3 regions of the Mesorhizobium sp. HAY1-8B genome follow, and region 2 is predicted to be linked to each of the others. Evidence: predicted binding sites of a transcription regulator. Region 2 holds the regulator's gene; each other region holds the start of a gene.
The links. Region 2 encodes LexA, which represses DNA repair genes until DNA is damaged. Its sites were predicted from a motif close to TGTTCNNNNTGTGTTCNG; they were not measured.
Positions count from the first base shown of each region.

Region 1: AC1VON_RS16945 (ATP-dependent helicase) is a predicted target of LexA. The motif match lies at 3,274-3,291, and genes of this name have one in related genera.
Region 3: AC1VON_RS04940 (YifB family Mg chelatase-like AAA ATPase) is a predicted target of LexA. The motif match lies at 5,136-5,153, and genes of this name have one in related genera.

Region 1 is NZ_CP200321.1:3,609,366-3,619,324, reverse strand. Features, by position in the region: gene AC1VON_RS16955 (ABC transporter substrate-binding protein) at 1-224, opposite strand, end outside; gene dapB (4-hydroxy-tetrahydrodipicolinate reductase) at 383-1,156, opposite strand; gene AC1VON_RS16945 (ATP-dependent helicase) at 1,166-3,259, opposite strand; gene AC1VON_RS16940 (threonine aldolase family protein) at 3,547-4,590, opposite strand; gene AC1VON_RS16935 (succinylglutamate desuccinylase/aspartoacylase family protein) at 4,587-5,609, opposite strand; gene AC1VON_RS16930 (ABC transporter substrate-binding protein) at 5,690-7,366, opposite strand; gene AC1VON_RS16925 (GntR family transcriptional regulator) at 7,275-7,940, opposite strand; gene AC1VON_RS16920 (hypothetical protein) at 8,206-8,424, opposite strand; gene AC1VON_RS16915 (M20 aminoacylase family protein) at 8,769-9,929, opposite strand; gene AC1VON_RS16910 (allantoate amidohydrolase) at 9,934-9,959, opposite strand, start outside.
Region 2 is NZ_CP200321.1:4,443,101-4,453,059, forward strand. Features, by position in the region: gene AC1VON_RS21215 (ABC transporter permease) at 1-861, opposite strand, end outside; gene AC1VON_RS21220 (ABC transporter ATP-binding protein) at 867-1,637, opposite strand; gene AC1VON_RS21225 (ABC transporter substrate-binding protein) at 1,705-2,691, opposite strand; gene AC1VON_RS21230 (GntR family transcriptional regulator) at 2,846-3,619, shown strand; gene lexA (transcriptional repressor LexA) at 3,966-4,703, shown strand; gene AC1VON_RS21240 (ComEC/Rec2 family competence protein) at 4,697-7,147, opposite strand; gene gltX (glutamate--tRNA ligase) at 7,250-8,674, shown strand; gene gltA (citrate synthase) at 8,858-9,959, shown strand, end outside.
Region 3 is NZ_CP200321.1:974,271-984,229, forward strand. Features, by position in the region: gene efeB (iron uptake transporter deferrochelatase/peroxidase subunit) at 1-141, opposite strand, end outside; gene efeO (iron uptake system protein EfeO) at 138-1,313, opposite strand; gene efeU (iron uptake transporter permease EfeU) at 1,310-2,155, opposite strand; gene AC1VON_RS04930 (TetR/AcrR family transcriptional regulator) at 2,393-2,965, opposite strand; gene AC1VON_RS04935 (DUF4267 domain-containing protein) at 3,084-3,449, shown strand; gene AC1VON_RS04940 (YifB family Mg chelatase-like AAA ATPase) at 3,513-5,045, opposite strand; gene gshB (glutathione synthase) at 5,228-6,169, opposite strand; gene AC1VON_RS04950 (GtrA family protein) at 6,328-6,702, opposite strand; gene AC1VON_RS04955 (glycosyltransferase) at 6,707-7,711, opposite strand; gene AC1VON_RS04960 (GtrA family protein) at 7,876-9,669, shown strand; gene AC1VON_RS04965 (putative bifunctional diguanylate cyclase/phosphodiesterase) at 9,881-9,959, shown strand, end outside.

The sequences.
Region 1 (9,959 bases), 830 kb from region 2:
GCCTCAACGCCGGCACGCGAATTGACGAGCTCGACATCGAGCCCTTCATCCTTGAAGTAGCCGAGCTGCTGGGTGAGCACGGCCGGCAGGTAGATCTGCTTTTCCATGCCGCCGACGATGATGGTGATCTTGTCCGCCGCCGATGCTACCGTCGCACCAGTGGCGACGAGGGCAAGCGTCAGGGCTGCTGAACGCAAAACGCGTTTCGAGATGAAACCGGTCACTTTATTTCCTCCACCTGGGCGGCGCGCCATCCCGGCTGTGCCGCATTCCTCCATGCCGGCCGCTCCCGCACCGGACACACGGCGAAAGCCGCAATGCCGTCATTGCATGCCCAAGCTTTCAGCTGGCTTTCAGCCATTTTGACGGCCGTGGAATCTGGTCACGAAGCGCCAAAACCGAGAACGTCGCACATGTCGTATTCGCCAGGCGAGCGTCCCGACACCCAGAGTGCGGCGGCGACGGCGCCATGGGCAAACATGATGCGGTCGCCGGCGGCATGGGACAAGGTCACAAGCTCGCCTTCGGCACAGAAGCTGACGCTGTGTTCGCCGACAACGCTGCCGCCGCGCATCACCGCAAAACCGATCTCGCCGGCTGGCCGCACGCCGGTGACGCCGTCGTGGACGCGCCTTGCGACCGCGTCCAGTGCGACGCCGCGTCCGCCGGCAACGGCCTGGCCCAGCATCAGTGCGGTGCCCGACGGTGCATCGACCTTGTGGCGATGGTGCGCCTCGAAAATCTCTGCATCCCAGTCATCGGCATCGAGCGCCCTCGCCGCCTGCCCGACCAGCCCGACCAGCATGTTCAGCCCAAGCGAAAAGCTGCCGGAGCGGACGATGGGAACCGTTTTCGCGGCGTCGGCGATGGTGGCCAGTTCGACGGCATCGAAACCGGTCGAGCCGATCACCAAAGCGGGGCCGCCGCGGTTTGCGCAAAACCTTGCCAGGTTGGCCGAAGCCGCAGGTGTGGTAAAATCGATCACCACATCGGCCGTGGCAAGCGCCTCGTCGCGGCTTACCAGCCCGTCGCCGGCGCTGCTTGGCCGATGGAAGCGGGCGGTCAGCGACAGCCGCGGATCGGCCTGCACGGCCTCGGCCATCTGGCGGCCCATGCGACCGAGTGCGCCGGCAATGGCAATCCGGATCGGCGCCATGGCCTTCGGCTATTTCCACATGCCGCGCATGCGCGCGCCGATGTCAACGCGCACTTCGGGCCGGGGCGCCCTGCCCTGCGCCGCTTGCCCGCCCGGCCACGACACCTGCTGGAATGCCGTGAGCATGGAGGCCGGGATGAACCGCGTGCGCGAGGCATAGAGATGGCGGTCGCCGCGTGCCGCCTGGCCATGCGGAAAGAAGCGCTGCGGCATGACCAGGTTGAGGCTGTCCTTGGCCCGCGTCATCGCCACGTAGAGCAGCCGGCGCTCCTCCTCGATATCCTCCTTTGTGCCGACACCGAGATCGGCCGGAATGCAGCCATCGACCGTGTTGAGCACGAAGACGTTCTTCCATTCCTGGCCCTTGGCCGAATGGATGGTCGACAGGATCAGATAGTCCTCGTCGCGATGTGGCGGTCCGGCCTGGTCGCTGGTCGCGTCCGGCGGATCGAGGGTCAATTCGGTCAGGAAGCGTTCGCGCGAGGCGTAGCCCGAGCCGATCTGCTCGAGCTGCAGCAGGTCGGCACGGCGCGTGATGACATCCTCATGGATGCGCTCCAGATGCGGCTCGTACCAAAGCCTGACCTGCTCGAGATCCGCCGGCCATTTTGCGCCGGCCCGCAGGCCGGAATAGAGCGAGACGAAACCCGGCCAGTCGTCCGCCGCTCGTTGTGGCGGCCGCCAGCCAGCCAGCCCCATCGCCTCATCAAGTGCTGTCGTCATCGTCTCGACGATCTGTGCGGCGGCTGAAGGGCCGATCCCCGGCATCAGCTGTAGCACGCGGAAACCGGCGACGCGGTCGCGTGGGTTTTCGGCAAAACGCAGCACCGCCAGCACGTCCTTGACATGCGCGGCGTCCAGGAATTTCAGCCCGCCGAATTTGACGAAGGGAATGTTGCGCCGCGTCAGCTCGATTTCCAGCGGCCCGCTGTGGTGCGAGGCGCGAAACAGCACCGCCTGCGATTTCAGCGCCGTGCCAGCCTCACGCTCGGCAAGGATCGTATCGCAGACGAAGTTCGCCTGCTCGACCTCGTCGCGCACGGTGACCAGCCTTGGCTTGTCGGTGGATTTGCGCTCCGACCACAGGTTCTTGGTGAAGCGCTCCGAAGCCTCGCCGATCACCGCATTGGCGGCGGCCAGAATGGTCTCGGTCGAGCGGTAGTTGCGCTCCAGCATCACCACATCGGCGGCTTGGGCGAACTGTTTTGGGAAGTCGAGTATGTTGCGCACCTCCGCGGCGCGGAAGGAATAGATCGACTGCGCATCGTCGCCGACCACCGTCAGCCCGGCACCGTCGGGTTTCAGCGCCATGAGGATCGACGCCTGCAGCCGGTTGGTGTCCTGGTATTCGTCGACCAGCACATGGTCAAAGCGCCCGCCCAGATGCGCCGCGATTTCCGGCTCGGCCGCCATCTGCGCCCAGTAGAGCAGCAGATCGTCGTAATCGAGCACGTTCTGCGCCTGCTTGGCTTCGACATAACCGGCGAACAGCAGCTTGAGCTGATCGGCCCAACCGGCGCACCAGGGGAAGGCCGACCCCAGCACTTCGCCAAGCGGCGCCTGCGCGTTGACGGCGCGCGAGTAGATGGCGAGGCAGGTCCCCTTGGTGGGGAAGCGAGCCTCGGTCTTGGAGAAGCCGAGCTCATGACGCACGAGATTCATCAGATCGGCGGAATCCTCGCGATCATGGATGGTGAAGGCCGGGTCGAGGCCGATCTCCAGCGCATAGTCGCGCAACAGCCGCGCGCCGATGCCGTGAAAGGTCCCGGCCCAGGTCAGCGCATCGGTGATGACAGCGGCGTCGCGGCCGAGCACTTCGCCGGCGATACGCTCGACACGTTTTGCCATTTCGGATGCGGCGCGGCGCGAAAAGGTCATCAGCAGGATGCGGCGCGGGTCGGCTCCCCTGACGATGAGATGGGCGACGCGATGCGCCAGCGTGTTGGTCTTGCCCGAGCCCGCGCCGGCAATGACCAGCAAGGGCCCGGCGATCTTGCCGTCACCATGCTCAACGGCCTGACGCTGCGCGTCGTTCAGCCGGGCGAGATAGGCAGGCTGAGCAGTCGGCTCCAGAAAAGTCGAATCATGGGCGGCGAGGTTCATCGCCCATCAAGCATCGTTTCCGCTTTGTTCGCAACAAGGAAGCGGTGATATGCCATGGCGAAGCAGGACCAACCGAGGAGCGGGATTTGGTTCCCGGTCAACTGCCTAGGGCCGCGCGGCAAGGATAGAGAACTGCGACGCTCCGCGAGCGAAACGCCTGGCGACTCCAGCACGCGTCAGACCGTTGAGTGACAAAAGCACCGACTTGGTGGCTCAACGCCACGTCACTACCGCTTCAAGCGCCGATTGCCGGCATTGCGGCCAAGGCCTTAAAGCCTGCTGGGTGATCATCGATCATTTGTGTAACTGGCATTGATGATTGCCTCAGCCAATCTTTCAACATCGTCTATATCGGTGGCGTAAGACATAACGAATCTTGCCGTTGTCTCTTCGTTCTCTTCATCTATCAAATAGAATTTGAATCCACTTTTTCGCAGACGTTCATATGTGCCCATGTCAGCTTTCAGGAAAACCATATTGGTCTGCGCTGGATAGCAAGGCGCTATGCCGTTTTGCGAGAGGGCACTGCCCAACCGACACGCCATCGCGTTTGCGTGTCGGGCTGACTCCCTCCAAAGATCATTGTCGAAATAGGCTTCGAGCTGCGCCGCCAGAAACCACAGGCGGGAGGGCAGATGGCCTGACCGCTTCATCAATCGCTTGAAATCATCGGCCAGGCCATGCTCGAAGAAAACAACGACCTCAGTCCCTATCGCGCCGCCCTTTGTCGCACCAAGGCACAGGACATCGACGCCCGCGCGCCAGGTAAGCTCGGCAGGCGTCGAGCCAGATGCCACGACGACATTGGCAAACCGGGTGCCATCCATATGCACTGCCGCGTCATGGCCTTTGGCCCAGCTGGCCAGCCGCAGCACTTCATCCGCTGAATAGTATGTGCCGACTTCCGTTGCCTGACTTAGCGAAAGCGCGGTCGTTCGCAATTGGTGCACGTCATCAAGAATTCCGAAGCCACGGGTGCAGGTTTCGGCGTCCAGTTTTCCATTCTTGCCATCCAGGGCTTTCAGCCTTCCCTGGCTGTGAAACTCCACCGCGCCGCATTCATCCCGATAGACATGCGATAACCTATGGCAAAGAATCTGGCCGAAACGTCCGGACATCTGGGCGAGAGCGAGGGCGTTTGCCGCGGTTCCCGTCAGAATTGGAAATGCCGCAACCTCGTGCTCGAATATTTCGGCAAGTCTTTCTTCCAACCTGGCTGTGATTTGATCGTCACCATAGGCGTCCATCCACATGCCGCTTCCTTGGACGGCCGCTTCAAGGATTTGTGGTAACGGCGGAGCGACATTGTCGGATCGAAAATCCTTGTTCATTCCGAGACCAGGATTTCCTCACGCGAAACATCGGCCAGCAGGTGACCAAGGCAGTCGCCCCTGCGAACCCTGCCGATGGCCCGGCTGCAAATCCATGTTCCGGATTCCGGGAAAAATACCCGCAACCCGGTTTGCATCGGGGTTTCAGGATTGAGAATTGTGCCCGCAAGGTCACCCTTCCCGACCTCGTCGCCCAGGGCGGCGGCGGGTTCAAAGATTCCGTCGCGATCGGCATAGAAATAGTGCCGCTGGCTCGCGTGCATCAGCCGGCTTTCGATCTCCTCTTTCCATTCGCTTGCCAGCGGAAGAATTTTCAGATGCGCCATTAGGCGGTACATCGCGCGCTCGGCCACCCAGGCGGCCTGTCTGGAAATCCTGCCGCCACCGCCGAATTCGCCACTGAGGTAGACAACGCCGTTTCGGTACGCGGCGCGGCCAGCCTCCGATCCCTCGGGTATACCCTTGTGAGCCCAGGCGATGGGAGCATTCATGAATTCAAGTGCATGGAGCGTGCCTACCGCCTTGTCAGGATCGTTGGAAACAGTCGCATAAGTGCATGGCATATATTCCAGGGAGCTGCCGCCTGAATGGAAGTCGAAGAAGACGTCACACATCGGCAGGATGGTGTTTGCTATATAGTCGGCGATCCGGGACGTGGGATTGTCGGAAATCGAGTCGCCAAAACAGCGGTTCAGGTTTCCGCCGTCGAGTGGAGACACTCGTGATCCCTCCAGCGCGGCCGGCAGATTTGCCGCCGGCAATACGATGATGCGGCCCGATACCGAGTCTGCATCCAAGGTCTGGATTAGGCGGGTCAGGATTGCCTGACCCTCATATTCGTCCCCGTGCGATCCGGCCATCAACAGCAGTGTTGGTCCGCTTCCGTTCTTGAAAAGCGAGATAGGGATCGGAATGATCCCGTAAGCGGAGCGATGGACGGAATGCTCCAGGTTCAGGAAGGAATCCTGCCGTCCTGCACGGTTCCAGTCGATGTCCGTCCATAGCGGCGACAATGACAAATCTTCCTCCTGCTCAAAAAGATCCGATCATGGGGAACCGGGTTGACCGGCTCTACATGGAATCTCCATCGCTTGTGGCGTCAGGCCGAGAACCAGACGCGCTCGGCGGCGCGGTCACCCGACAAGTCCGAGACGGCACTCGGCTCAAATCCATGAACGCGAGAACTTCTTGCATCCAGGAAGTCGGCAAATACGGGGATTACGCTGGGGCCTTCATTGTTGAGAATTGCCTGCATCTCACCGTAGATTTCCTTGCGCTTGCCGAAATCCAATGCCGACTTCCCTTCTGCAAGAAGCTTGTCGAATTTCTCGTTTGACCAATAGGACTCGTTCCATGATGCGCCCGACTTATAAATAAGCGAGAACGTCTGATCGATTGGGCGGGTCAGCCAGACCGACATGCAGAAAGGCTTTTTCATCCAGGTATCCGTCCAGTAGCCGTCCGCCGGCCGCCGCTGAACTTTGAGATTCACGTCGCCGGCAGACGCGCCGTTTTGATAAATGGTGGCCATGTCGATCGCCTCCGGGAAAGCGGCATCGGAGGTGAATAGATCAAGTGACAGCGAATCCAGGCCAGCCTGCTTCAGATAGAATTTCGACTTGTCCGGATCGAACTGGTGCTGTGGCAGCTCGGCGTTGTAGTAGGGGCTCAAGGGAGAAATCGGCTGGTCGTTTCCAATGATGCCCAAACCCTTGAACATGAGGTCCAGGACCTTCTGGCGGTCAAACGCGTATTTCAGGGCCAGTCGCACATTGTTGTCGGATGTAGGCTTGACGTTGTCGAGCGCGATGAACGTCCAGTGAATTCCGCCAGGGCTGCGTACGATTTCAATGTTGGGAATCGCAGCCATGAGACCGGAAATCTTGCGGTCCACGCGGTTGATGATGTCCGCCGCACCGCTCCTCAAAGCCGTGACGCGAGCCGTCGCGTCATTCATCACCGTGGTCTCGACCGCATCAACATGCGCCCGATCAGGCTTCCAGTAATTTTCGTTGCGCTCCACGATCGAGCGAATTCCCGGCTCGAAGACACGCAACTTGTACCCGCCGGTCCCGACCAGATTTTTGAAGTCGGTGAACCCATCGGGAACGATCATCGCGTGATAGTCCGAGAATGCGTACATGAAGTCCGCATTCGGAGCGTCCAGTTCGATTGTCAGCTGGTTCTTGCCATCGGCTTTCACGTCCTTGATCGAGTTGAAAATAGCCTTCGCGCCTGATGAGGTTTCCCCTCGATGCAGGTTGATCGAATAGATAACGTCGGCAGCTTCGAGCGTCTTGCCATTGTGAAATTGCACATCCTTGCGCAAATTGATGATCCAGGATTGAGCGCCTTTCGTCTCCCAACTCTCGGCAAGCTCGGAGACGAGCTTGTTGTCTGGCGTTATCTCGACCAACTGATTGCAAATGGAGACACCGACGTTTCGAGCCACTGTTTCGGTGTATGTTCGTGGATCCAGCGAGTCGCCGGAGCTTCCGCCCGCCAGCGCCATGCGCAAGGTACCACCTTTCTTCGGCGCCTCGGCGCGAGCGCTTCCAATTCCGACCCCGGCAACGGTTGCAGCAAGTCCAAGTCTGGCCGCGCCCGACAGGATTTCGCGTCGCGTTGGCGACCAGCGCAAATCGGATGGCAGTTTCATGGCATTCCCCTTTGTTGATTGTTTGTCAGGCTGACCGACGGCGCAGTTCGGCAAAATCGCGCAGATCGTCCGCAAGGCTGCTTTCGCCGTGCTCACGAATTGCTTTTTCGGCAGCATTCGGATCGCCCGACAAAATTGCCTCGACGATCGGGCGATGCCAGCTGGTCAGGTCTATTCGGCTTGGCCAATGACTTTCCGACCAGCGATAGAGCCACTCGACTTTGTTTGAGAGGCCGAAATATTGGCGGGACAAACTGGCATGCCCCGCAAGATCAACAATCGTCCTGTGGAAACCGAGATCCGCATCGACGCGCTCGCCGCTGTCCTCGCTGGCCTCCGCCTTTTGAAGGCGGGCAAATGCCGCCTTCAATTTGCTCTCGGTTTCCTTGTTTTTGCCAACAGCGACCAGACGAGCTCCAAGGCCCTCAAGCGCGCCACGAAGCGTGTAGGTCTCCCATAGCTCTTTCTCGGATATGTCTCGAACCGACCAGCCGGAGTACGGCTGCTTCACGATCAAGTCTTCCGTCTCCAGGGCGGAGAGGGCCGCTCGGACGGTGCCACGGCCCGTACCAAGCTGTTCCGACAGGTCAATTTCGGTAAGCCGAGCCCCCGGTAAGAGCCGCCCGTGCAGTATCTCGATACGAAGCTGGGCAGCGGCTCTGTCCACGAAACTGAGTTTGTCGATTTTCATATCGGCCTCCAGCAGTATGCTTGGCGATTGTCGACAATCGATAATCGCCAGACATGTTGCTGTCAATCGTCTTCCAGATCGATTTGGACGGCGTTCCGGTGCCTGGAGCCGGGCTCTTCTTGTTAGCGCATGGGACGGAGGGGAACGCCTGCTTCAATCCATTCGCCAGTAGCGATGGTCTGCGGCCTCGGTCATCGGCCTGGACACTCCAGCGGACCGTCATGTTCCCCGCAGGCGATGTGGCCTTGCAGGTGCTGCTTCACGTTCATACCGGCGCAGCATGCTGTCTTGTGGAAATGAGATGATGCCCGAGAACGTTAACTAACGCTCGAAGTCTCTCCGGTATTTCGGCGATGCATTCCTCGAGACGCTTCAGGCGGAACTTGGCATTGCGAAGTTCGTGTCCTGCTTCAAGCCGCCGATGCCTCCCCTGAGAGGAAGTCGTCATCAGGTCGCGCTCCAGTTCGGCGATGCGCGCGCGCACCTGCCGTGCCTCCTCCTGACGCAACGCCTTTATCCAGCTCCGCCCGCGCATCCGTCTTCCCGCAAACACCCCAAGGACCCGGCGGCTTCTATGCCAGCAAGACCCTAACTTCCGGCAAGTGCGAATATTCTAAATTTAATGATCTCTAATTTAGCCAGGGATCGCCGCAACGAAGAAGGCCGGCGCCGCTTGGGAGGAGAAGGCGCCGGCCAAGCGGATAAATCAGGTCCGCCGCAGGACGAAAGCTAGCTGAGTCTTGCCCCCACGTCATGTGGGATCGCGGATTTCGGGCTTTCCCGGGCGTTTCCCCCCGGCAAAGCGCGTTGAAATGCATCCGTAGCCTGTCAAATCGCAAGCCTTTGCCTGGCAATGGCGGCATGGAAACTGGCGCCGAAAACCAGCCCATCATCATTGAAGTCGTAGCTGGAATTGTGCAGCGGCGCCGAGGCTTCGCCATTGCCGAGAAAGACGAAGCAGCCCGGCACGTGATCAAGGAAGCGGGCGAAATCCTCCGACGCTGTCATCGGCTCGCGGGCGACCGCGATGTTGCCGGGTTCGAAAACGTGTTTGGCGGCGGCGAAGGCCGCGTCGACCAGTTCGGCATCGTTGCGCAAGGGCACGAATTCCCTGGTGTAGTTGACCTCGGCGGCAACGTTGTAGGCGGCAGCGGTGCCCTCGGCGATGATGCGCATCTGCCGCTCGATCTCGGCGCTGACTTCGAGGCGGAAGCTGCGCGCGTCACCGAGGATGCGGGCAAGACCGGGCAGCGCATTGCGGGTACCGTCGGTGATCAGTTCGGTCACCGAAACCACCGCGACGTCGGCCGGGCTCAGCCGGCGTGAGACGATGGTCTGCAGATTGGTGACCAGCGCGCAGGCGGCGACCAGCGTCTCGTTGCCCGAATGCGGCCGTGCCGCGTGGCCGCCGAGCCCCTTGAGCACGATCTCGAAATTGTCCTCGGCCGACATGATCGGGCCGGCGCGGGTCTCGAAATGGCCGACGGGCAGGCCGGGCATGTTGTGCAGGCCGAAGATCTCGTCGAAGGGGAAGCGCTGCATCAGACCGTCATCGAGCATGGCCAGCGCGCCCCTGCCCCACTCCTCGGCCGGCTGGAAGATGAAGCGCACGGTGCCGTCGAAACCACCCTCGCCGGCCAGCAGCCTTGCAGCGCCGAGCAGCATGGCGGTGTGGCCGTCATGGCCGCAGGCATGCATCACACCGGGATTGCCGGAGCGATAGGGCGCGATCGATTGCTCTGCTATGCGCAGCGCATCCATATCGGCCCGCAGCGCAATCGCCCGATTGCCGGTGCCGCGCTTCAAAGTGCCGACGACACCGGTGCCACCGACGCCTTCGGTGACATCGTCCAGGCCGAATTCGCGCAGTTTGGCGGCAACGAAGGCGGCGGTGCGTTTCTCCTCGAAGCCGAATTCGGGGTGCGCGTGCAGGTCGCGCCGCCAGGCGGTCATCTCGCGCTTCAGTGTTTCGCGATCGAGATCAGCCATGTCCTCACCCTTCCAGCTCGGCAAGCTCAG
Region 2 (9,959 bases):
AAGCATGGCGAGCACGAACAGGCCCGTGGCAAGCTTCAGGTCGGGAGGCGGCATGCCGGCGGCAAGGCAAAACGACACCAACTGGTAGTAGATGATCGCGCCGGCGAAGGGCGCCAGCAACTGGCGCCAGACCGTCTGCTTGCCGACGACGGCCTCGCCGATCATCAGCGCGGCAAGGCCGTTGATGAGAATCCCCAGCCCCATATTGACGTCGGCGAAGCCCTGCGACTGCACCATCAGCGCGCCGCTCGACGCCGAAAATGCACTCGCCAGCCCGACACCGCCAATGGTCGCCGCCCAGACATTGATGCCTTGAGCCTCGGCCATATCGGGATTGGCGCCCACGGCGCGCACGGCAGTCCCCTTCTCGGTCCTGAAAAACATATAGAGCGCCAGGAAGACGATGAGCGCGACGAGACCGGCGACAACGATCTTGCTGGCCGGAAAACCCGGCCGCGCGAACGGCACCCAGTCGAACACGGTGGGCGAGCCGAAGACGGAGAGGTTGGACTTGCCCATGATGCGAAGGTTGATGCTGTAGAGCATCGTCATCATCAGGATGCCCGCAAGAAGCGTGTGGATGCGGAAACGCAGATGGATGAAGGCTGTGCAGCAACCCGCCGCGAAGCCCGCCGCGAACGCAACCACGATGGCTGCCAGCGGTGATACGCCGGCAGCCAGCAGCACGCCGCAGACGCAGCCCCCCAGCGGAAATGCGCCTTCGCTGGTCAGATCGGGAAAATTCAGCATGCGAAACGGGATCATGATCCCGAGCACGACAAAGGCCAGGATCAGGCTTTGCGCCAGCGTGACCGGTATGATCGCGACGAAGCTGGTGAGAACCTCCTGAACAAAGCCCATGATGATCAGCTCGCCAGCAACATGCGGTCGGTCTTGACCGAAAAATGGCCGATGAGGTCGATGACCGTGACCCTCGCCTTCTCCTCGCCGGTGATCTCAAGCAGGACCCGGCCCGCATCGAGCATGATCACCCGGCTGCCATAGTCGACGGCGTGTTGCATGTTGTGGGTCACCATCAGGGTGGTCAGCTTCAGCGCGTTGACGGCGCGCACCGTCGCTTGCATGACGATCTCTGCCGTGCGCGGGTCGAGCGCGGCCGTATGTTCGTCGAGCAGCAGCAAATCCGGCGATCCGCCGACGGCCATGATCAGCGACAGCGACTGACGCTGCCCGCCCGAGAGTAGATCGACACGGGTATCGAGGCGATTTTCAAGGCCGAGGCCCAATATCGACAGGCGCTCCTTGTAGGACGCAAGCCGCGTGGCGTTCAGCCCTTGCCGCAGCGTGCGTTTTTGGCTGCGCAGGTCGGCCAGCAGCATGTTCTCCGCCACCGTCATGCTGGCGGCTGTGCCGCGCATCGGATCCTGGAAGACCCGTGCCAACCTTGCGGCACGTTTGTACACCGGCATGGCTGTCACATCGACACCATTGATCAGGATTTTGCCGGAATCCAGGACAAGAGCTCCGGAAATGGCATTGAGCATGCTGCTCTTGCCGGCTCCGTTGGAGCCGATGACGATGCCGAACTCGCCCGTGGCCAGCGACAGGCTGAGACCGTCCAGCGCGATCTTCTCGTCGGCCTGGCCCTTGTAGAATACTTTACGCGCGGATCGGATCTTCGAGCATCGTTCCTCCCTGACCTCGGGATGACGGCGCCGGCGCCGTCATCCTTCAGTGCCGATGTCAGTCGACGATGCAGCCGCAATCGGCCATCGACGCCGGTATCTCGATGCCGAACGCGGCCATCGCCTTGCGGGAAATCGTTGCCATGTGATCCTTGTAGGCCGGGCGCGACGGCGCGATCGTCTTGGGATCCTTGCCCTTGAGGATTTCGGCGGCGATGTTGCCGGCGTTGACACCGACCTGCGTGTAATTGACCGCGAAGCTTGCCGGCACCGTGCCGTTGCGGACCGCGCTGTCATCGGAGTTGACGACCGGGATTCCGGTCTGGCGAGCGGCCGCGGAAACAGCGGCGATCGCCGGCTGGATCAGGTTCGAAGCCGGGCCGTAGATCACGTCTGCCTTGCCGGCGAGCGCGGCGATGCGCTGCTGGATGTCATTGACGTTGTCGATGCCGACTTCGACGACCTCGAAGCCGGCCGCCGGTGCGGTCGCCTTGATCTTCTCGACCAGGGCGACGTCATTGGCCTCGCCTGGATTGTAAGGCACGCCGAAGCGCTTGGCGTTCGGCAGCAGCTTCTTGGTGAAGGCCATGACAGCGGCGACATCCTGCAGATCGCTGGCGCCGGTCATGCCTTCGTCTCCGGCGTCCCACGACGGCACCAGCTTGGCCGCGACCGGATCGGTGACAGCGGCGAAGACGATCGGAATGCCGGAACCGGCAAGCGCCTTCTTGGCGATCTGCGAGACCGGCGTGGTGATGGTGTAGATCAGCTTGGGCTGCTCCGCCTGTAGCTTGGCGATCATCTGCGGCACCAGCGATGCATCGAAATTGGTATGGCTCTCCGTGTAGACGACATCCTTGCCCTCGACAAAGCCATTGTCCGTCAGCGCCTTCTTGAATCCGGCTATGGCAGCGTTGAGCTGCGGATGCTCGCCGAAATTGGCGATGCCGATGCGAATCTGGTCGGCGGCGGCACTCCCCGCGCTGACCATCAATGCGCCTGCCAGGGCCAATCCCGACAGCCAAGCGGATTTGGACTTCAACATCATTTCCTCCCAGATTTGATCAGCGCCGCTCATCGGGACGGCAACTGTGGCGATCATGGTCAGTCCATCGCTTCCTGTCAAACATTATATATAATTCTTGCCATCGAGCACCATCATATATAATTTTCACATGCCCGACGATGGACGGATCGCGATGCAGGACCAGAACAACTCCACGAAAACCGAGGCGGCCTATCAGCTGCTGCGGCGCGATATCCTGACCACACGCCTCATGCCGGGCGCACCGCTCAAGCTGAGTGCGCTGCGCGGTCTATACGGCGTCGGCTGGACACCGCTGCGTGAAGCCTTGTCTCGACTTGAGGCCGAGCGCCTGGTTACCGCCATCAGCAATCGCGGCTTTGCCGTGGCTCCGGTGTCGCGGGCCGAACTCGAGGACCTGGCTCGCGCACGGATGGTTGTGGAGATGCCGCTGTTCCTGGAATCGATCGAGAAAGGCGGCAGGGAATGGGAGGACGCGGTTGTCACCGCCCACTACCGGCTCTCCCGCTGCAAGACCGCGGTCGACGACCCCTCGGATGCGGCCGTCGACCAGTGGGACGAGAGCCACGAGGCCTTTCACGGGGCACTGCTGAGTGCCGCGACGTCCAACTGGCTGTTGCGCTTCCGTTCGACAATCGCCGATCAGTTGCGGCGGCATCATCGGTTTCTCGGCCTGGCGCCGACATTGCGGGCGGCCGCCGGCCTCAAGGATGGTTATGGCGAGGCAATGGACGCTCTTCGAGAGGCGATCGCGATCGAGCATCACACCGCGATCATGGAAGCGGCCCTCGATCGCGATGTCGAGCGGGCAAAGGCGCTGATGACGGCGCATATCGGCTATACGCTGCATGTCTACGTTCATAGCGAGGACGGCGGCGCGAACAACTACACCGCACGCGCCGGCAGCCTGAAAGCAATTTCCGGATGACTTCAGCGTTATTGCTCTCGAAGCATGATCGTTGGCGTTTTGATTTCGTTTCGTTCCGCCAGGAATGGATCGAACAACGACGCGATCCAGCCTCTGGACGCCCTCTAGAAACTGATTCCAAGGTCCATCAAGGGTAGGCCACAGGCCATTAACCAAAATGATTTCAATGCTCGCGCTGGCGGCGAAGGCGGCCGATCGCTGCCCGCTGCCGGCGGCAGACAATTTCAGATGCCTTAACAAATTCACTAAACTTTAAACAGTTGCGGAACACAACTGGAACAGATAGTGTTTGTTCTGGGTTTGTTTTTCGATTCCGATTCCCTTCGTTCAATGCCTGGGGGGCGCCATGCTGACGCGTAAGCAACATGAACTGCTGATGTTCATTCATGAACGGCTGAAGGAAAGCGGTATCCCGCCTTCCTTTGACGAGATGAAGGAGGCGCTGGATCTCGCCTCCAAGTCAGGGATACATCGCCTGATCACGGCGCTGGAGGAACGCGGCTTTATCAGGCGGCTGCCCAACCGGGCGCGGGCATTGGAAGTGCTGCGACTGCCGGATTCGATCGCGCCCGGCCTCAACGCGGCAAAGAAATTCTCGCCGAGTGTCATTCAAGGCAGTCTTGGTCAGGGCGGCCTAGGCCGTCAGATCAAGCCGGCGCCGTCGCGCTTGCCCTCTGCCGGCAATGACTACGACGCGGTCTCTGCCGTGTCGATCCCGGTGATGGGCCGTATCGCCGCAGGTGTGCCGATCGATGCCATCCAGCATCAGACGCATTCGATCTCGGTGCCTCCGGACATGATCATGGGTGGCGAGCACTATGCGCTGGAGGTCAAGGGTGACTCGATGATCGAGGCCGGCATCTTCGATGGCGATACAGTCATTATCCGCAACGCCGATACGGCGAGCCCAGGCGAGATCGTCGTGGCGCTGGTCGACGAGGAGGAAGCGACCTTGAAGCGGTTCCGCCGCAAGGGCGCCTCGATTGCCCTTGAAGCCGCCAACCCGGCCTACGAGACGCGCATTTTCGGGCCGGACAGGGTCAAGGTGCAAGGCAAGCTAGTCGGCCTGATCAGGCGCTACTGAGCAGGAGCGGCCGGCGTTTCAGGTTTTTGATAGGGCGGCAGTCCCCTCGCCTCACGCGAAAACTTTCGTTGCGTGTGCCAGGGCCGATAGGGCCCGTCCACGGCGAAGCTGATGGTTGGCGGGCTGGTCGCCGATTGGCGGTCGAAGAAGACAGCGGCACTGCCCTTGCGTGCGAGTTGCCGTTTGGTAACGACGAGAACCAGCGGGTTGTGGCAGGCATCGTAGCCCGTCGCATCATTGACAACGATCAGGTCGGCGAAGCCGCAGGCCTTCCAGGTAGCCTTGCGGTCTTCGACATGCGCGATGATCGCGCCAGACGGATGCCGGGCGAGACAGATGCCCTCCGTGCAATAAAACGGCGCCCCCGGCGGCAGATTGACCGCATCGGCCAAGTCGAATTGCCCGTCCGCCTTGTTGAACATCTCCGGCACGACGATGGTTTCGGACACCAGCGCGCGTTTCCAATTGTCGACGGTGAATTCGTTTGGACGAGCCCGGCTGACCGCGAGTTCGCCGCCGCCGATCGGCAGCGCAACCAGCCGCGCGTCTTCGGAGATCAGCACGTCCGGCGTGCGTGTATCCGACACTGTCAACAGGCCGGCGAGCGCGAATGGCACTGCCGCGAGCCGCAGCCATGTCGTCGCCATCGTCGCGATGACCAGGGCGATCGTCACCAGCAGCACGGAGTGTTGTGAAATCAGCCCGACCGCATCGACGGGGGAGCGTTCCGATATCCACGCCGATATGGCGATCATCGCGGTCAGGCCCTTGCCCATGAGGTAGAGAAAAGGTCCGTCCAGACCGAAGGGCATTGTCAAGGCGCTGACAACCGCCAGAAACATGACGACTGAGACAATTGGCATGACAGCCAGATTTGCGAACAGGCTGAGCGGCGACACACGCTGGAAGTGCCATATGGCAAACAGCGCCGTGGCGCTGCCGGCAATGATGGACGTCATCGCCACCCCTCCCGTGAGCGCGAGGAATTTTCGCGTCAGGAACCCCGGCAGGGATCGCCTTGGCGGTGGCGGTCTTGTCTTTCCCGCACGGTGATCCGCCCAGCCGGCATAGGCGCCGACCAGTGCGGCCGTCGCGGCGAACGACATCTGGAAACTCGGGCCGACCACTTCATGCGGCGACACCACGATGACGGCGATCGCCGAGATAGCGAGGTTGCGCATGGTCAGCGCCGCGCGATCGAACAATACGGCAATCAGCATCACCGCCAGCATGATGAAGCTGCGCTCGGCGGCAACGACGACGCCTGAGATGACGAGGTAGGCGGCGATCGACAACAGTGCCGCGGCGGCCGCATATTTCTTCACCGGCCGACGCGCGGAAAAATCCGGGAAAAGCGCGAAGGCACCGCGCAGCAGACCCATGATGGTGCCGGCGACCAGCGCCATATGCAGTCCCGATATGGAGATGATGTGATAGATGCCAGTGCGCCGCATCGCTTCGTTGATTTCATCGGGAATGCCGGCGCGCACGCCAACGATCAGCGCTGCCGCGATCTCGCCTTCGGCGCCGCCAACAACGCCCCTGATATGGTCGGCGATGGCTTCGCGCGCATTTTCTATCCCCGAAAACAGGCGGGCCGACAGCGGCATCTCATCGTCGTCGGCGGAGATGATTTTTGGATTGCCAAGGAAGAAGCCGCTGCCACCGATGCCGGCAAAGTAGCTGTCGAAGGAGAAATCGTAGCTGTCCGGCCGCACCGGACCGGTCGGCGGCAGCAGTTTGGCATAGCCCGATATCAGCGAGCCGGCGGTCATGTCGTCAGGTATCTTGCGCGCTGAAAGCCGGACCCTTTCCGGCGCGTAACGCAGTTTTGGCCGCGCCGTCGACGTCACGTCTATCGTCAATCGGATGCGGCCGGTCTCCATGCGCTCGAGCGAGACGACGCGGCCGGTCACTTGCGTCGAGATTTCCGAACCCAGCATCCGGGTGCCCGCCCGCCAGGTCTCGACCTTGGCGGCAAGCAGGCCCAGCGCGCACAACAATGCCGCCATGAAAGCCAGATGGGTTTTCGGCCAGGAGCGCGAGACAAGCGCACAGATCGCCATCAGCACGACGATCGCGACGGGCTTTGCGAAGTCAGGCTCCGCCGCCAGCGAATAGTAGCCGATCGCACCCGCGGCCAGGCAGACCGGCACCAGCAGGAAGGCAGCGCCTCGGTCAAGCTCCAGTTCCGCTGCCGTCGTCACACTGTGGCGCAGGCGACGCAAGGAAGCCTGGCCGATTTGCCGCCCGACACGCGCAATCCGGCCAGTGGCGGGCGGAATTGGTGCTGGGGCACCCGCTGGCAAAGGTTGGCTGCCGGAGCCGGGAAGGAGAGGTGATGGCGGCAGCGAGGCCGGCGGCGGGATCGCAAACAGGGACCGCTCGCTGACGCCAACAACAGCGTCCTCGCCCTGATCCGAGCCCCGGCCACGTCCAGCCATCGGGTCTGCCCCTTGCACCCCTGACGCCCTATGCTACATGAACGCGCAACGCGCGAAAGTCCGCGCCGCCGCGCCCCGCTTCAGATGGTTTCCGAGAGTTTCATGTCCGACAAGGTCGTCACCCGTTTTGCCCCCTCGCCCACCGGTTACCTGCATATTGGAGGCGCGCGCACGGCGCTGTTCAACTGGCTCTATGCCAAACATACCGCCGGCACGATGCTGCTGCGCATCGAGGACACCGATCGCGAGCGTTCGACCGATGCGGCGACGGCCGCCATCCTGGACGGACTCTCCTGGCTCGGTCTTGGCTGGGACGGCGATGCGGTTTCGCAGTTCGAGCGTGCCCCGCGCCACCGCGAGGTCGCGGAGGAGCTCGTGCGCCTGGGCAAGGCCTATTACAGCTACGAGACGCCTGCCGAACTGGAGGCGATGCGCGAGGCGGCTCGCGCAAAAGGTCTGCCGCCGCGCTACAATGGTCAGTGGCGCGATCGCGATCCATCCGAGGCGCCGGCTGGCGTCAAGGGCGCCATCCGCATCAAGGCGCCGACCGAGGGCGAGACGATCGTCCACGACCGCGTCCAAGGCGAGGTGCGCTTTCCCAACAAGGATCTCGACGACTTCATCATCCTGCGTTCGGATGGTAACCCGACCTACATGCATGCCGTCGTCGTCGACGACCACGACATGGGTGTCACGCACATCATCCGTGGCGACGACCACCTGACCAATGCCGCCCGCCAGACCGTGATCTATAACGCCATGGGCTGGGACGTCCCGTCGATGGCGCACATCCCGCTGATCCACGGCGCCGACGGAGCCAAGCTGTCGAAGCGCCACGGCGCGCTTGGCGTCGAGGCCTATCGCGCCATGGGCTACCTGCCGGAGGCGCTGCTCAACTATCTGGCGCGCCTGGGCTGGAGCCACGGCGACGACGAGATCATGTCGATCAAGGACATGATCTCCTGGTTCGACATCGGCGACGTCAACAAGGGCGCGGCCCGCTTCGATTTCGCCAAGCTGGAAGCAATCAATGGCGCGCATATGCGCCGCATGGCCGACGCCGAACTGTTCGACATCTTCATCGCCACTCTACCCTATCTCGAGGGTGGCCCGGCGATGGCCGCACGCCTTGACGACACGAACAAGGCGCAACTGCTGGCAGCCCTTCCGGGGCTGAAGGAGCGCGCCAAGACGCTGGTCGAGCTTGTCGATGGCGCGGCCTTCCTGTTCGCCACGCGCCCGCTGCCGATCGACGACAAAGCGGCCCTCTTGCTCAATGACGATGCGCGCAAGATCCTGCGTGGCGCTCACGAAGCTTTGAACGCGGTTTCGGGCGACTGGACGGCTGCCGCGGCGGAGGCCGCGATCCGCGATTATGCGCTTGCCGGTGGCCATAAGCTTGGCGCCGTGGCCCAACCCCTGCGGGCCGCGCTGACTGGCAAAAGCACCTCGCCGGGTGTGTTCGACGTGCTTGCCGTGCTTGGACGCGAGGAGAGCCTGGCGCGCATAGCGGATCAAATCGATTAGGAGCAAACTGGCCCAAGAAGATTGGCATTGAAAGGCGCGTTTCGCAGTGCAACATTAGGCCTTGGCCCAATCTGGCACGCACCTCCTAAAATGCGGTGGCGAATACGCGCATTGCGGTGATTCGACGTGTCGCTCTGCAGAGATTTGCCTTTGCCGGCATGAGGAAACAAGAAGGAGTTTGCAATGACCGAAGCTGCGAAAAAACTGGATGTGGGCGGCAAGAACCAAGAAGCTACGGCAACGCTTGAATTCGCCGGCAAGACTCATGAATTCAAGGTGCGAAGCGGCTCCGTCGGACCTGACGTCATCGACATCGCCTCGCTCTACAGCACCACCGGCGCGTTCACTTACGACCCCGGTTTCACCTCGACCGCGAGCTGCGAGTCCGAAATCACCTTCATCGACGGCGATGCCGGCATCCTCTTGCATCGTGGCTATCCGATCGACCAATTGGCTGAACACGGCGACTTCCTCGAAGTCTGCTACCTCCTGCTCTACGGCGAACTGCCGACCAAGGCGCAGAAGGACGATTTCGATTACCGCGTAACGCGCCACACCATGGTGCACGAGCAGATGTCGCGCTTCTTCACCGGCTTCCGTCGCGATGCGCACCCGATGGCTGTGATGTGCGGCGTGGTCGGCGCGCTGTCTGCCTTCTACCATGACTCCACCGACATCTCGGACCCGTACCAGCGCATGGTCGCTTCCATGCGTCTGATCGCCAAGATGCCGACGATCGCGGCCATGGCCTACAAGTACCACATCGGCCAGCCCTTCATTTACCCGAAGAACGATCTCGGTTTCGCGGCAAACTTCCTGCATATGTGCTTTGCGGTGCCGTGCGAGGAGTACAAGATCAACCCGGTGCTGGCGCGCGCCATGGAGCGCATCTTCATCCTGCATGCCGATCACGAGCAGAATGCCTCGACCTCGACGGTTCGCCTTGCCGGCTCTTCTGGCGCCAACCCGTTCGCCTGCATCGCCGCCGGCATCGCTTGCCTTTGGGGCCCGGCCCACGGAGGCGCCAATGAAGCGGCGCTCAACATGTTGGGCGAGATCGGCCATGTCGATCACATCCCGGAATTCATCGCCCGCGCCAAGGACAAGAACGATCCGTTCCGGCTGATGGGTTTTGGCCACCGCGTCTACAAGAACTACGATCCTCGTGCGAAAATCATGCAGAAGACGGCGCACGAGGTTCTGGGCGAACTCGGCATCAAGGACGATCCGCTGCTCGACATCGCCATGGAACTGGAAAAGATCGCGCTGACCGATCCCTATTTCA
Region 3 (9,959 bases), 3.5 Mb from region 2:
CTCCGGCGCATTGGTGACGCTGCCGGCGCCGGCCACGGCGACTTGCGGGGCAAGTGCCCCGGCGACAGCGCCGATCAGCACCGAGCGGCGCGAGGGTGAGAAGGCCGCGTTCGCGTCGACAGGTTTTTCCCTGGTTGTCATTGGCTGAGGTCCATGCTTTCACGCAATCGGGAGAGGTCGCCGGCGAGCACGGTTGCTGCCTTGCCAAGCTCGGCCTTGGCGGGATCGGAGAGCGCGTCGGAGGCTTCCGCACGGCGCATCGCGATCATGTCCCCCAGCACGGCGAAATCCTTGTCGAGCGACGCCACGATGTCAGGCGCGGTCTTGACTGCCACTGGACGCAAAAGGTCGAACACCTTGCGGACGCCCGTCACCGCCGCCTCGAAGGAGGTAAGGTCGCCATGCGCGTAGGGGCTGTCGCCGAAATCCGGGCCTGGCGCGGCGAGCCGCTCCAGGATTGCAACCGATCCGCTGACCATGCTCTCCGGCATGATGCGCAGATCGTGGATGCGCGTCTTGAGCGATGCTGCGTCGCTCACCAGCCTGTCGGCGACCGGCGCGAGGCTGTCGGCGCTGCCCTGGTGGAACAGCCCGTATTCGAGGCGGTGCAGGCCACCGAAGGCCGGATCGGCCTCTCGCTGGCCGAACGCGTCGGCGCGCCCGTCGATCGCCGCATCGAGGTCCGAAAACAGCGGCGACACCGGGGTCAGATGCGCGTAGGCGGTCTCGGCCGGCGGATACAGCGCCTTGGCCGCGGCCAGATCGCCCGCTTTCACCGCGCCGGCAAAGGCGTTCACCGCCTGAACGAAGGTATCGCTCTCAGTCGCCAGGAACACTTTGTACTCGGCAAGCGCGCCGATATAGGCAGCGAGATCGGGTTTTTGCACCGCGCCGGCATTGGCAGCCGGCAGCACATGCAGTCTGCCGCGTGGGTTCGAGAGCAGGCCGCAGGTGATGGCGTAATCACCGGGCTCAAGCCGCGTCGCCAAGGTCTGGGTGAAGCCCGGCGCGATGTTCTCGCGCTCTTCCAGCACCATCACACCGTCGAGGATTTCCCACTCCACGGCGCGGTCGGAGCGGTTTTCGATCTGGAACACATGACGACCAGCGGTGACGCTCAGCTCGTTGGGCTCGCAGGATTTTCCGGTGATCGCCACCGTGGTCGCCGACGCAGCGAGATGGCGTCCTTTCTGCGCGACCCGTGTCGCATGGGTGAAGGCGGCGGCAGCCGCGACCAGCAGCACGAGGGAAAACGCCAGGCCGATGCGGACCGCCGTGCGCGGCAATACGGGGGATTGCGGCGTCACGGTCATATCGCCGGCCGCCCTTGTTTGGAGGCCGTTGCCGATTGCAGACCCGGCCGGTCGGCCAGGAAGAGCCACAGCGACGGCAAGAGGAAGCCGAGATAGATGGCGATCTCGCTGACCGTTGGCGCGTCGATATAGCCGAAAATGCCTGAAAGCACCGAGCCCAGCGGGCTGTCCATCGGCAGCACGCCGCTGACGTCGAAGACGACCGTCTGCCCATGGTTCCACAGGCCGGCCTCATGCAGCGCGTTGACCGAATTGGCGAGAAGGCCGGCGGCGACGATCAGGATGAAGGCGCCGGTCCAGCGGAAGAAGCGTCTGAGGTTGAGCCGCACGCTGCCGGCATAGATGCCGTAGCCGACAGCCGCGGCCAGCAGCACGCCGGCAAGTGCCGCCAGCGGCGCAAGACTGTTTTCCTGTTGGAAGGCGGCGAGCAGGAAGAACACAGACTCGACACCTTCGCGCGCCACGGCCAGGAAGACCATGGCGATCAAGCCGAAGCCTTTGCGCGATGGCGTCTCGAAGGCCGCGTCGATGGAATTGTGCAGCTCCGCCTTGATCGAACGGGCCGCCTTGCGCATCCAGAACACCATCGACGTCAGCACGCAGACGGCGACCAGCCCGATGATGGCTTCGAACAGTTCCTGCGCCTTCTGCGGAAACTCGACGCTGGCGAATTGCAGGACGGCACCGACGCCGAGCGAGAAGGCGAGCGCCAGAAAAATGCCGATCCACACCACCGGCATCCAGGCGCCACGGCCGGTGCGGTCGAGGTAGCTGGCGATGATGCCGACGATCAGCGCGGCCTCGACGCCCTCGCGGAACATGATCAGAAACGGTACCAGCATTGTCTGTCCAGCCGCGCCGACGAGGAGGCCTTTTTGTGGAGGCTGCACCTGCTGAAGTTGGCGGCCCTCAAGAGCGAGGCTGAAAACTTGTGCAGAGCAGTCAGCTTTTATTCTCGACGGCTCGCGCTACACAAGGGCGGCGCGATCACATCCGTGAGATGTGAATGTGATCGCGGTGGATGGCGGCGTCATGAACTCGACTCGGCCTCTCACCGGCTAAAGCGCGTCAACACGGTCTCATTGAACGGTGCTGAACTTCTGGACGAGAATTTTCAATCGATCCTCGGCGCCGAAAGCGGGGATACGTTCTGATTGCTCGAGCACGACCATTCCATGCAATGCGCTCCACAGCACTTCGGCCAAGAACACCGAGTCTTGCCGATCGGGGCCGAGTGCGTTGACAAGGGCGGCGAAGGCGGCACGCAGCGCCGGCGGCGTTTCCTCGCTGGCGAATTTGATCTTTGTCGGCAGGACGAACATTGCCTCATAGACAACTGGCCGCGAACGGGCAAAATCAAGATAAGCGGCACAGACATTGCGCAAAACGTCCGGAGCGCCAGCACCGCTCGCCGCTTCCTTTGTCAATCGCGTCGCAAGGTCCTCGAATCCTCTGGTGGCCACTGCGGCCATGATGTCCGCCTTGCCTTTGAAGTGGCTGTAGAGCACCGGCTGGCTGTAGTTGATCAGGTCCGCGAGACGTCGGGTGGTGACGGCGTCCCAGCCCTCGGCTTCGGCGAGTTCGCGGGCCGTGGACAGGATGAGTTCATAGCGCTCGGCGCGCTGGCGCTCTTTGCGTTCGGCGATCGACATCCAGAAACCCTACCAATGCACCTTTTTCTGTCAACGCTAGATTTTTGTTGACGCAAAATTCTAGCGGCGCTAGTTGTTCTGCGACTGATAGGAGTTAGCCATGCTACAAACTGGATATGTGCTTTCCGGCCTGATCGCGGCCGCAATTATGTTCCTCGGTGCACGCTTTTGGTGGGCTCCTCACGCCGCTTCGGCGGACTTCGGCATTGCCGGTTCACCCCCGTCATCGACAGGATTTGCCGCGTGGCTGTCCGTGAAGGGCACGCGCGATATCGCGTCGGGCCTTTTTGTCATCCTGCTCATGGCCAATGGCTCGCCGCGCCTGCTCGGCGAATTCATGCTCATCGCAAGCCTCATCGCGTTTGGCGACATGGTGACAGTCCTCCGTTCGCGGGGAAACCGCGCCCTCGCCTTCGGCATGCATGGCCTTACAGGGCTGGTCATCGTCGCAACTGGCGCGTGCCTCATCCTGGGCGCCAAGTAAAAACGCTCTGAACACTGCAACTTAAAGGCTAGAAGGACGAAAGTGGCTCGATGGCAGTGGCATTTACGCCGCCTGCGCCACCCGCTCCGAGCTCATGCGATAGGAAATCGCCTCGGCCAGATGGATGCGGCCGACGGTTTCGCTGGCGTCGAGATCGGCCAGCGTTCTCGCGACCTTCAGCACGCGGTGATAGGCCCGCGCCGAGAAGGCGAGTTTCTCGCTGGCGTCCCTGAGCAGCGACAGGCCGGCGGCGTCGGGCATGGCGATGTCTTCGATGACGGCCGGCGCGCAATGCGCGTTGGTGGTGGCGCTGGTCACGCCGAGCCGTTCGAAACGCTCGCGTTGCAAGGTGCGGGCGCGTGCCACGCGCAGCGCCGCCGCTGCACTCTTCTCCGCCCGGTCCGGCCTTATCAGGTCGCTGGCCGAGACCGCGGGAACTTCGATCCTGAGATCAATGCGGTCGAGCAGCGGACCGGAAATGCGCGCCTGGTAGTCGGTGCGGCAGCGCTCGCCGCGCAGGCAGCGATAGCCCGGCTCGCCGGCCATGCCGCAGCGGCACGGGTTCATCGCCGCCACCAGTTGGATGCGCGCCGGATAGGTGACGCGGTGGTTGGCGCGCGCGATCATGCAGTCGCCGGTCTCCAGCGGCTGGCGCAGCGCATCGAGGGTCTGCGGTGTGAATTCGGGGAACTCGTCGAGGAACAGCACGCCGTGATGCGCCAGCGACACCTCGCCCGGCCGTGCGCGTATGCCGCCGCCGACCATCGCCGCCATCGAGGCCGAGTGGTGCGGGGCGCGAAACGGCCGCCGGTCGGTCAGCTTGCCTTCGCCAAGCTCGCCCGCCACCGAGGCGATCATCGAGACTTCCAGCAATTCCTTCGGCGCCAGCGGCGGCAGGATCGACGGCAGCCGCTGCGCCAGCATCGATTTGCCCGATCCGGGCGGGCCGACCATCAAGAGATTGTGGCCGCCCGCCGCCGCCACTTCCAGCGCCCGCTTGGCCGTCTCCTGGCCCTTGATGTCGGCAAGGTCGGGCAGGTCGCGCGCCGAGGCGTGGATGCCGGCCTCCGGCCGCGACAGCACCTGCGTGCCACGGAAATGGTTGGCGATGGCGATCAGGCTGCGCGGTGCCAAAATGTCGAAGTCCTTGCCGGCCCACGCCGCTTCCGGCCCGCAGGCGAACGGGCAGATCAGGCCCTTGCCCTCGGCATTGGCGCCGATCGCCGCCGGCAAGGCGCCGGCGACAGCGGCAATCGTGCCGTCGAGCGAGAGTTCGCCAAGCACGACATAGCCGGCCAGCATGTCGCCCGGAATGGCGCCAAGGGCTGCCATCAGCCCGAGCGCGATCGGCAAATCATAGTGGCTGCCTTCCTTGGGCAGGTCGGCCGGCGCCAGATTGACCGTCACCTTCTTCGACGGCATCGACAGGCCCGACGCATGAAGCGCGGCCTGTACGCGCTCGCGGCTTTCGGCCACCGCCTTGTCGGGCAGGCCGACGATCTGCATGCCGACCTTGCCGGGCGCGATCATCACCTGCACGTCGACCGGCACGGCCTCGATGCCCTGGAAAGCGACCGTGCGAACCCGCGCCACCATTTTCCCACCCCGGATGCGGGCTGGCCCCAGCCCCTGCGATCAGGCCAGAATGGCCCTTTGGCGAGACAACCACAGTTTCTCGGCCAAATCAAGAACATTACGGGAACGGGCAATCGCTGGGGTTGCAGCCGAACTGCGCCCGGTTGCAAAAGCGGAACATGGTTAAGACAAAATGAAAACGCTTACTTCCGCTTGTCCTCGACCGCGTCCCAGAACAGGCTGGCGATGTCGGCGCCGCCGAAACGCTGCACCTCGCGCACGCCGGTCGGCGACGTCACATTGATCTCGGTCATGTAGTCGCCGATGACGTCGATGCCGACCAGGATGAAGCCGCGTTCCCGGAGCGATGGTCCGATGCGGGCGCATATCTCGCGCTCGCGTTCCGTCAGCTCGGTTTTCTCGGCGCGTCCGCCGACATGCATGTTGGAGCGGGAATCGTGTTCGGCCGGTACCCGGTTGATGGCGCCGACCGGCTCGCCGTCGATCAGGATGATGCGCTTGTCGCCCTTGCGAACTTCCTTCAGGTAGCGCTGCACGATATAGGGCTCGCGGAAAAGCTGGCCGAACATTTCGAGCAGCGAGGCGAGGTTGCGGTCGGCCTCAAGCAGATGGAAGATGCCGGCGCCGCCATTGCCGTAGAGCGGCTTGATGATGATGTCGCCGAACTCCTTGCGGAAGGCGGCCACCTCCAGCGGGTCCTTGGTGATCAGCGTTTCCGGCATCAGGTCGGAAAATTCGGTGACGAAGATTTTTTCCGGGCTGTTGCGCACCCAGGCCGGGTCGTTGACGACCAGCGTCTTCGGATGGATGCGCTCCAGTATATGCGTGGTGGTGATGTAGTTCATGTCGAAGGGCGGATCCTGGCGCAGCAGGATGACGTCTATTTCGGAGAGATCGGTGCGCACCTTGTCGCCCAACGAGTAGTGATTGCCCTTCTCATCGCGCAGTTGCATCTCCTCGATGCGGGCAAATACCTTGCCGTCGCGCAGCGACAGCCGGTCGGGCGTATAGTGGAACAATTGGTGACCGCGCCGCTGCGCCTCCAGCGACAGTGCGAAAGACGTGTCGCCGGCGATCGACACGGCGGAGATATGGTCCATCTGGACGGCGATTTTTAACTTCATGGCAGGTCCCCAGCGCAGTCGACGAGAGCGATATAAGGGTCGCGGCGCCTTCTGCCAATCGGGCCAGCGATCTAAAGCGCATCCTTGCGACGCGCTTTAGATCTTGGTTTCGTGCATGTCGTTGTCCCAACACCGGAGCCACTTTTGCGCGACATGCATCAACGGTCGAAGACCAGCCTGGAATAACCGAGGAAGGACAGCGCCATGGCGGCCAGCGAGGCGATGGCGAGGGCGGCAAGCGGCGGCGCTCCCGGCAGCGCGAGCAGGATCGCGGAATAGACGAGGTAGTTGACGATGCTGGTGGCGACGCCGACGCCGCCATAGCGGGCGCCTTCTCTTGCCATGCCGCGGCGCGAGGGCGCGAAGGTCAGGTGCCGGTTGATCTGCCAGGTGACGCAGAGCGCAAAGCCTATCGACAGCACGCGGGCGGCGAAGGGCCCGAGCGGCGTGAAACTGAGCAGCAGCCAGAGTGCCGCCGCATCGGCGAAGAAACCGATTCCGCCGGCAAAAACGAAGCGGACGAGGCGGTTCACCGCCTCAGGCTGCCCGCGGTGTCTTGCCCGGCGCGACCTTTGCCGCGGCGGGCGCGATCGCGCTGGTGCGCCGCTCGGCACGGCCCGAAGGCATGGAGAGATAGAAGATGCGCTTCTGTTCGGCCCGCCCGCGCGACACCGAATCAAGGATCAGCCCGGTCACCGCCGCAAGCATGGACAGGAGCAGCAAACCGACCGACAGCACCCAGGTCGGGATGCGCGGGACAAGGCCGGTTTCAGCGAACTCGACCAGCACCGGCGCCATCAGGAAGAGGCTCGAGGCCAGGAAGAACAGCGAAAAGGCGCCGAAGAAGCGCAGCGGCTGCGTCTCCTTCATCAGCATGGCGAACATCCACAGGATCCTGGCGCCGTCGCCAAAGGTCGACAGTTTCGACGACGACCCGACCGGCCGGCGGCCATAGTCGAGCGCGATTTCGCTGACCGGCAATTTGAGCTGCGAGGCGTGTACCGACATTTCGGTCTCGATCTCGAAGCCGCCGGAGACGGCTGGAAAGCTCTTGACGAAGCGCCTGGTGAAGACGCGGTAGCCGGAGAAGATGTCGGTGAAATCGCTGCCGAACAGCCATTTGTAGAGTCCGTTGAAGACACGGTTGCCGAAAGCATGGCCGGCCCGTCCGGCATCGTCGGCGACGCCGCGCCTGGTGCCCACCACCATGTCGGAACGTTCGGTCAGCAGTGTGTTGATCAGCTGTGGCGCGTCCTCGGGCGCATAGGTGCCGTCGCCATCGGCCATTAGATAGATGTCGGCATCGATGTCGGCGAACATGCGACGCACCACATTGCCCTTGCCCTGGCGCGGCTCGCGCACGACGATGGCACCGGCGGCTCGGGCGCGCAGGGCCGTCAGGTCCTTCGAATTGTTGTCATAGACATAGACGGTGGCGGCCGGCAGCGCTTCGCGGAACCGCCGCACCACCTCGGCAATGGTCGGCTCCTCATTGTAGCACGGCAGGAGCACGGCGATGACAGGTTCGTGGTCTTGCGGCATTTTCGTCTCCGAATGCCTTGTCGACCACACGGCCGCACGCCGGAAACCGGCCTCATCCAGGCGGTTTTACTATTTATTGAAGCCGTTAAGGCTAGGTTTAAGACCGACTTCATGAGTGTCGATTGGCCTGGAAAGGCCCGGCATTCCCGCCAAGGGCGATCGGGATGGGCACAGCAAGGGGAACTTCCGCAGGGAAGTCCGATATCGCGTTCGCGCTGCTCGCCGCCTTGCTGCTGCTGGTCCTCAATGCCTGTGCCGGGTTCTCGCAACTGGCCAATCCGGCGGGCGACAATGACAGCCTGCTGCAACTGGTCGAGGTCCGCGATCTGCTGGCCGGCCAGGGCTGGTTCGACCTGCACCAGTACAGGATGGGCCTGGAGGGCGGCTTCGTCATGCACTGGTCGCGGCTGCTCGACGCGCCGCTGGCGCTTGCGATCCTCGCCGTTTCGGTCTTGACGGGCAGCACCTCCCTGGCCGAACAGATCGTGCAAATAGTCTGGCCTACCCTGCAATTCTTTCTCGCGATGTTCTTCATCATCCGCGCGGCGCGCGCCTTCGGCGAGGCACACGCGGTGCTGCCCGCCGCCGTCGTTGGTGGCGCGGCCCTGTACTACATCGGTATTTTTTCGCCCGGCGCGCTCGATCATCACAATGTCCAGCTGATGCTGACCCTGGCGAGCCTCGCCCTGCTGCTTGAGGCACCCACGCGCCGATCGGCCGCGTTTGTCGCGGGCATCTGCGCGACGCTGACATTGGCCATCGGCATGGAAAGCGCTCCCTATGCCGGAGCCCTCGGCGCGGTCGTCGCGCTGCTGTTTCTCGCCGCGGGTGATGCCGAAAGGCTGATCGCCAGGGATTTCGGCCTCGGCGTCGCCGGCGTCTCGGCCCTTGTCTTCGTCACCACCATCCCTGTTTCATCCTGGGGCCAGGCCCAGTGCGACACATTCTCGGTCGTGCAATTCGCGGTCACCGGGCTTGCCGGAGCTGGTTTGGCTGTCATCGCCTCCCTGAGGGCCGCCAACGCAACGGCTGCCCGGCGCCTGACCTCGCTTGGCCTGCTTGCCGTCACGCTCGCTCTGGTCGTGGTGCTGCTGTTCCCGCAATGCCTGGCGGCGCCCTATGCCCATCTCGACCCGCGCCTGCAGCAGATGTGGCTCGGCCATATCGAGGAGGCGCAGTCGATCGTCCAGCTCGTCTCCGATGACCCGGCCAGGGTGGTGGCGCGTTTTGCCACGCCGCTGGTGGCGATTGTGCTGATGGCGCTTCGCTTCAGCCATGGCGGCTGGCGGCGGCAGGACAGCCTCGTCGGCGCGCTGCTGATCGTTGCGGTCCTGGTCAGCGCCTGGGAAGTACGCGGCTCGACCTTCTCCATTGCCTTCGCGGTGATCCCGCTTTCGGCTTGGATCGGCAAATGGCGGCAGCAGGCCGAGACCAGCCCGTCCAGCGGCTCGATGCTCAGGATGGCCGCGGCCTGGTTGATCTCGGTCAATGCGATCTGGTCGGGCGCCGCTCAAGCCGCATCGAACGCCTTCGAGACCGGTGCACCCGCCAGCGATGCCAGCACCGATGCGCCCTGCAACAGCAAGGCTTCGTTCGCGGCACTCGGCACGATGCCCCCCACCACGGTCCTTGCCATCTCCAATCTTGGCTCGCCGATCCTCGCCTTCACCGGTCATCGCGTTTTCGCCGGTCCCTACCATCGCAACGTCGCTGGAAACCTGCTCGTGTTCGATGCCTTGCTGGGCTCGGCCGCCGACGCGAAAGCCATCGTCGAAAGCCACCATGTCGGCCTTGTCGCGCTCTGCCGCGGCAACGCGGAAAGCCGGCTGTTCGCGGCCAAGGCGCCGGACGGCTTCCTGGCCGGGCTGATGCGCGGCAGCGTCCCGGACTGGCTGGAGCCGGTGGCGGGAACCCGTGGCACGCCACTTGAACTCTACCGCGTCAAATCAAGCAGCTGAAAATCCGCGTGAAAACAATGGCCTGATGCTCCTTGTGCCCGGCCTCCCGAAGGCATCCGGCTGTCTGTCTGGGCAAGATCGCCGGTGAAACCCGGGTCTATTTTCCGGGATCATGCGCCGGCCGCGAAAAATTGGTTTTCAGGATACGTTTCCTAAAGGGTTTGCTGCCAGTCTCGGAAATAAATTCCGACGTCAAAAAACAGGGACACCGATGCAAACTCCGTTTGGCACCGGTCAGGCAAGCAGGGAGAGCACGGATCTGGCCTTCACCGATCCGTTGACCGGGCTTG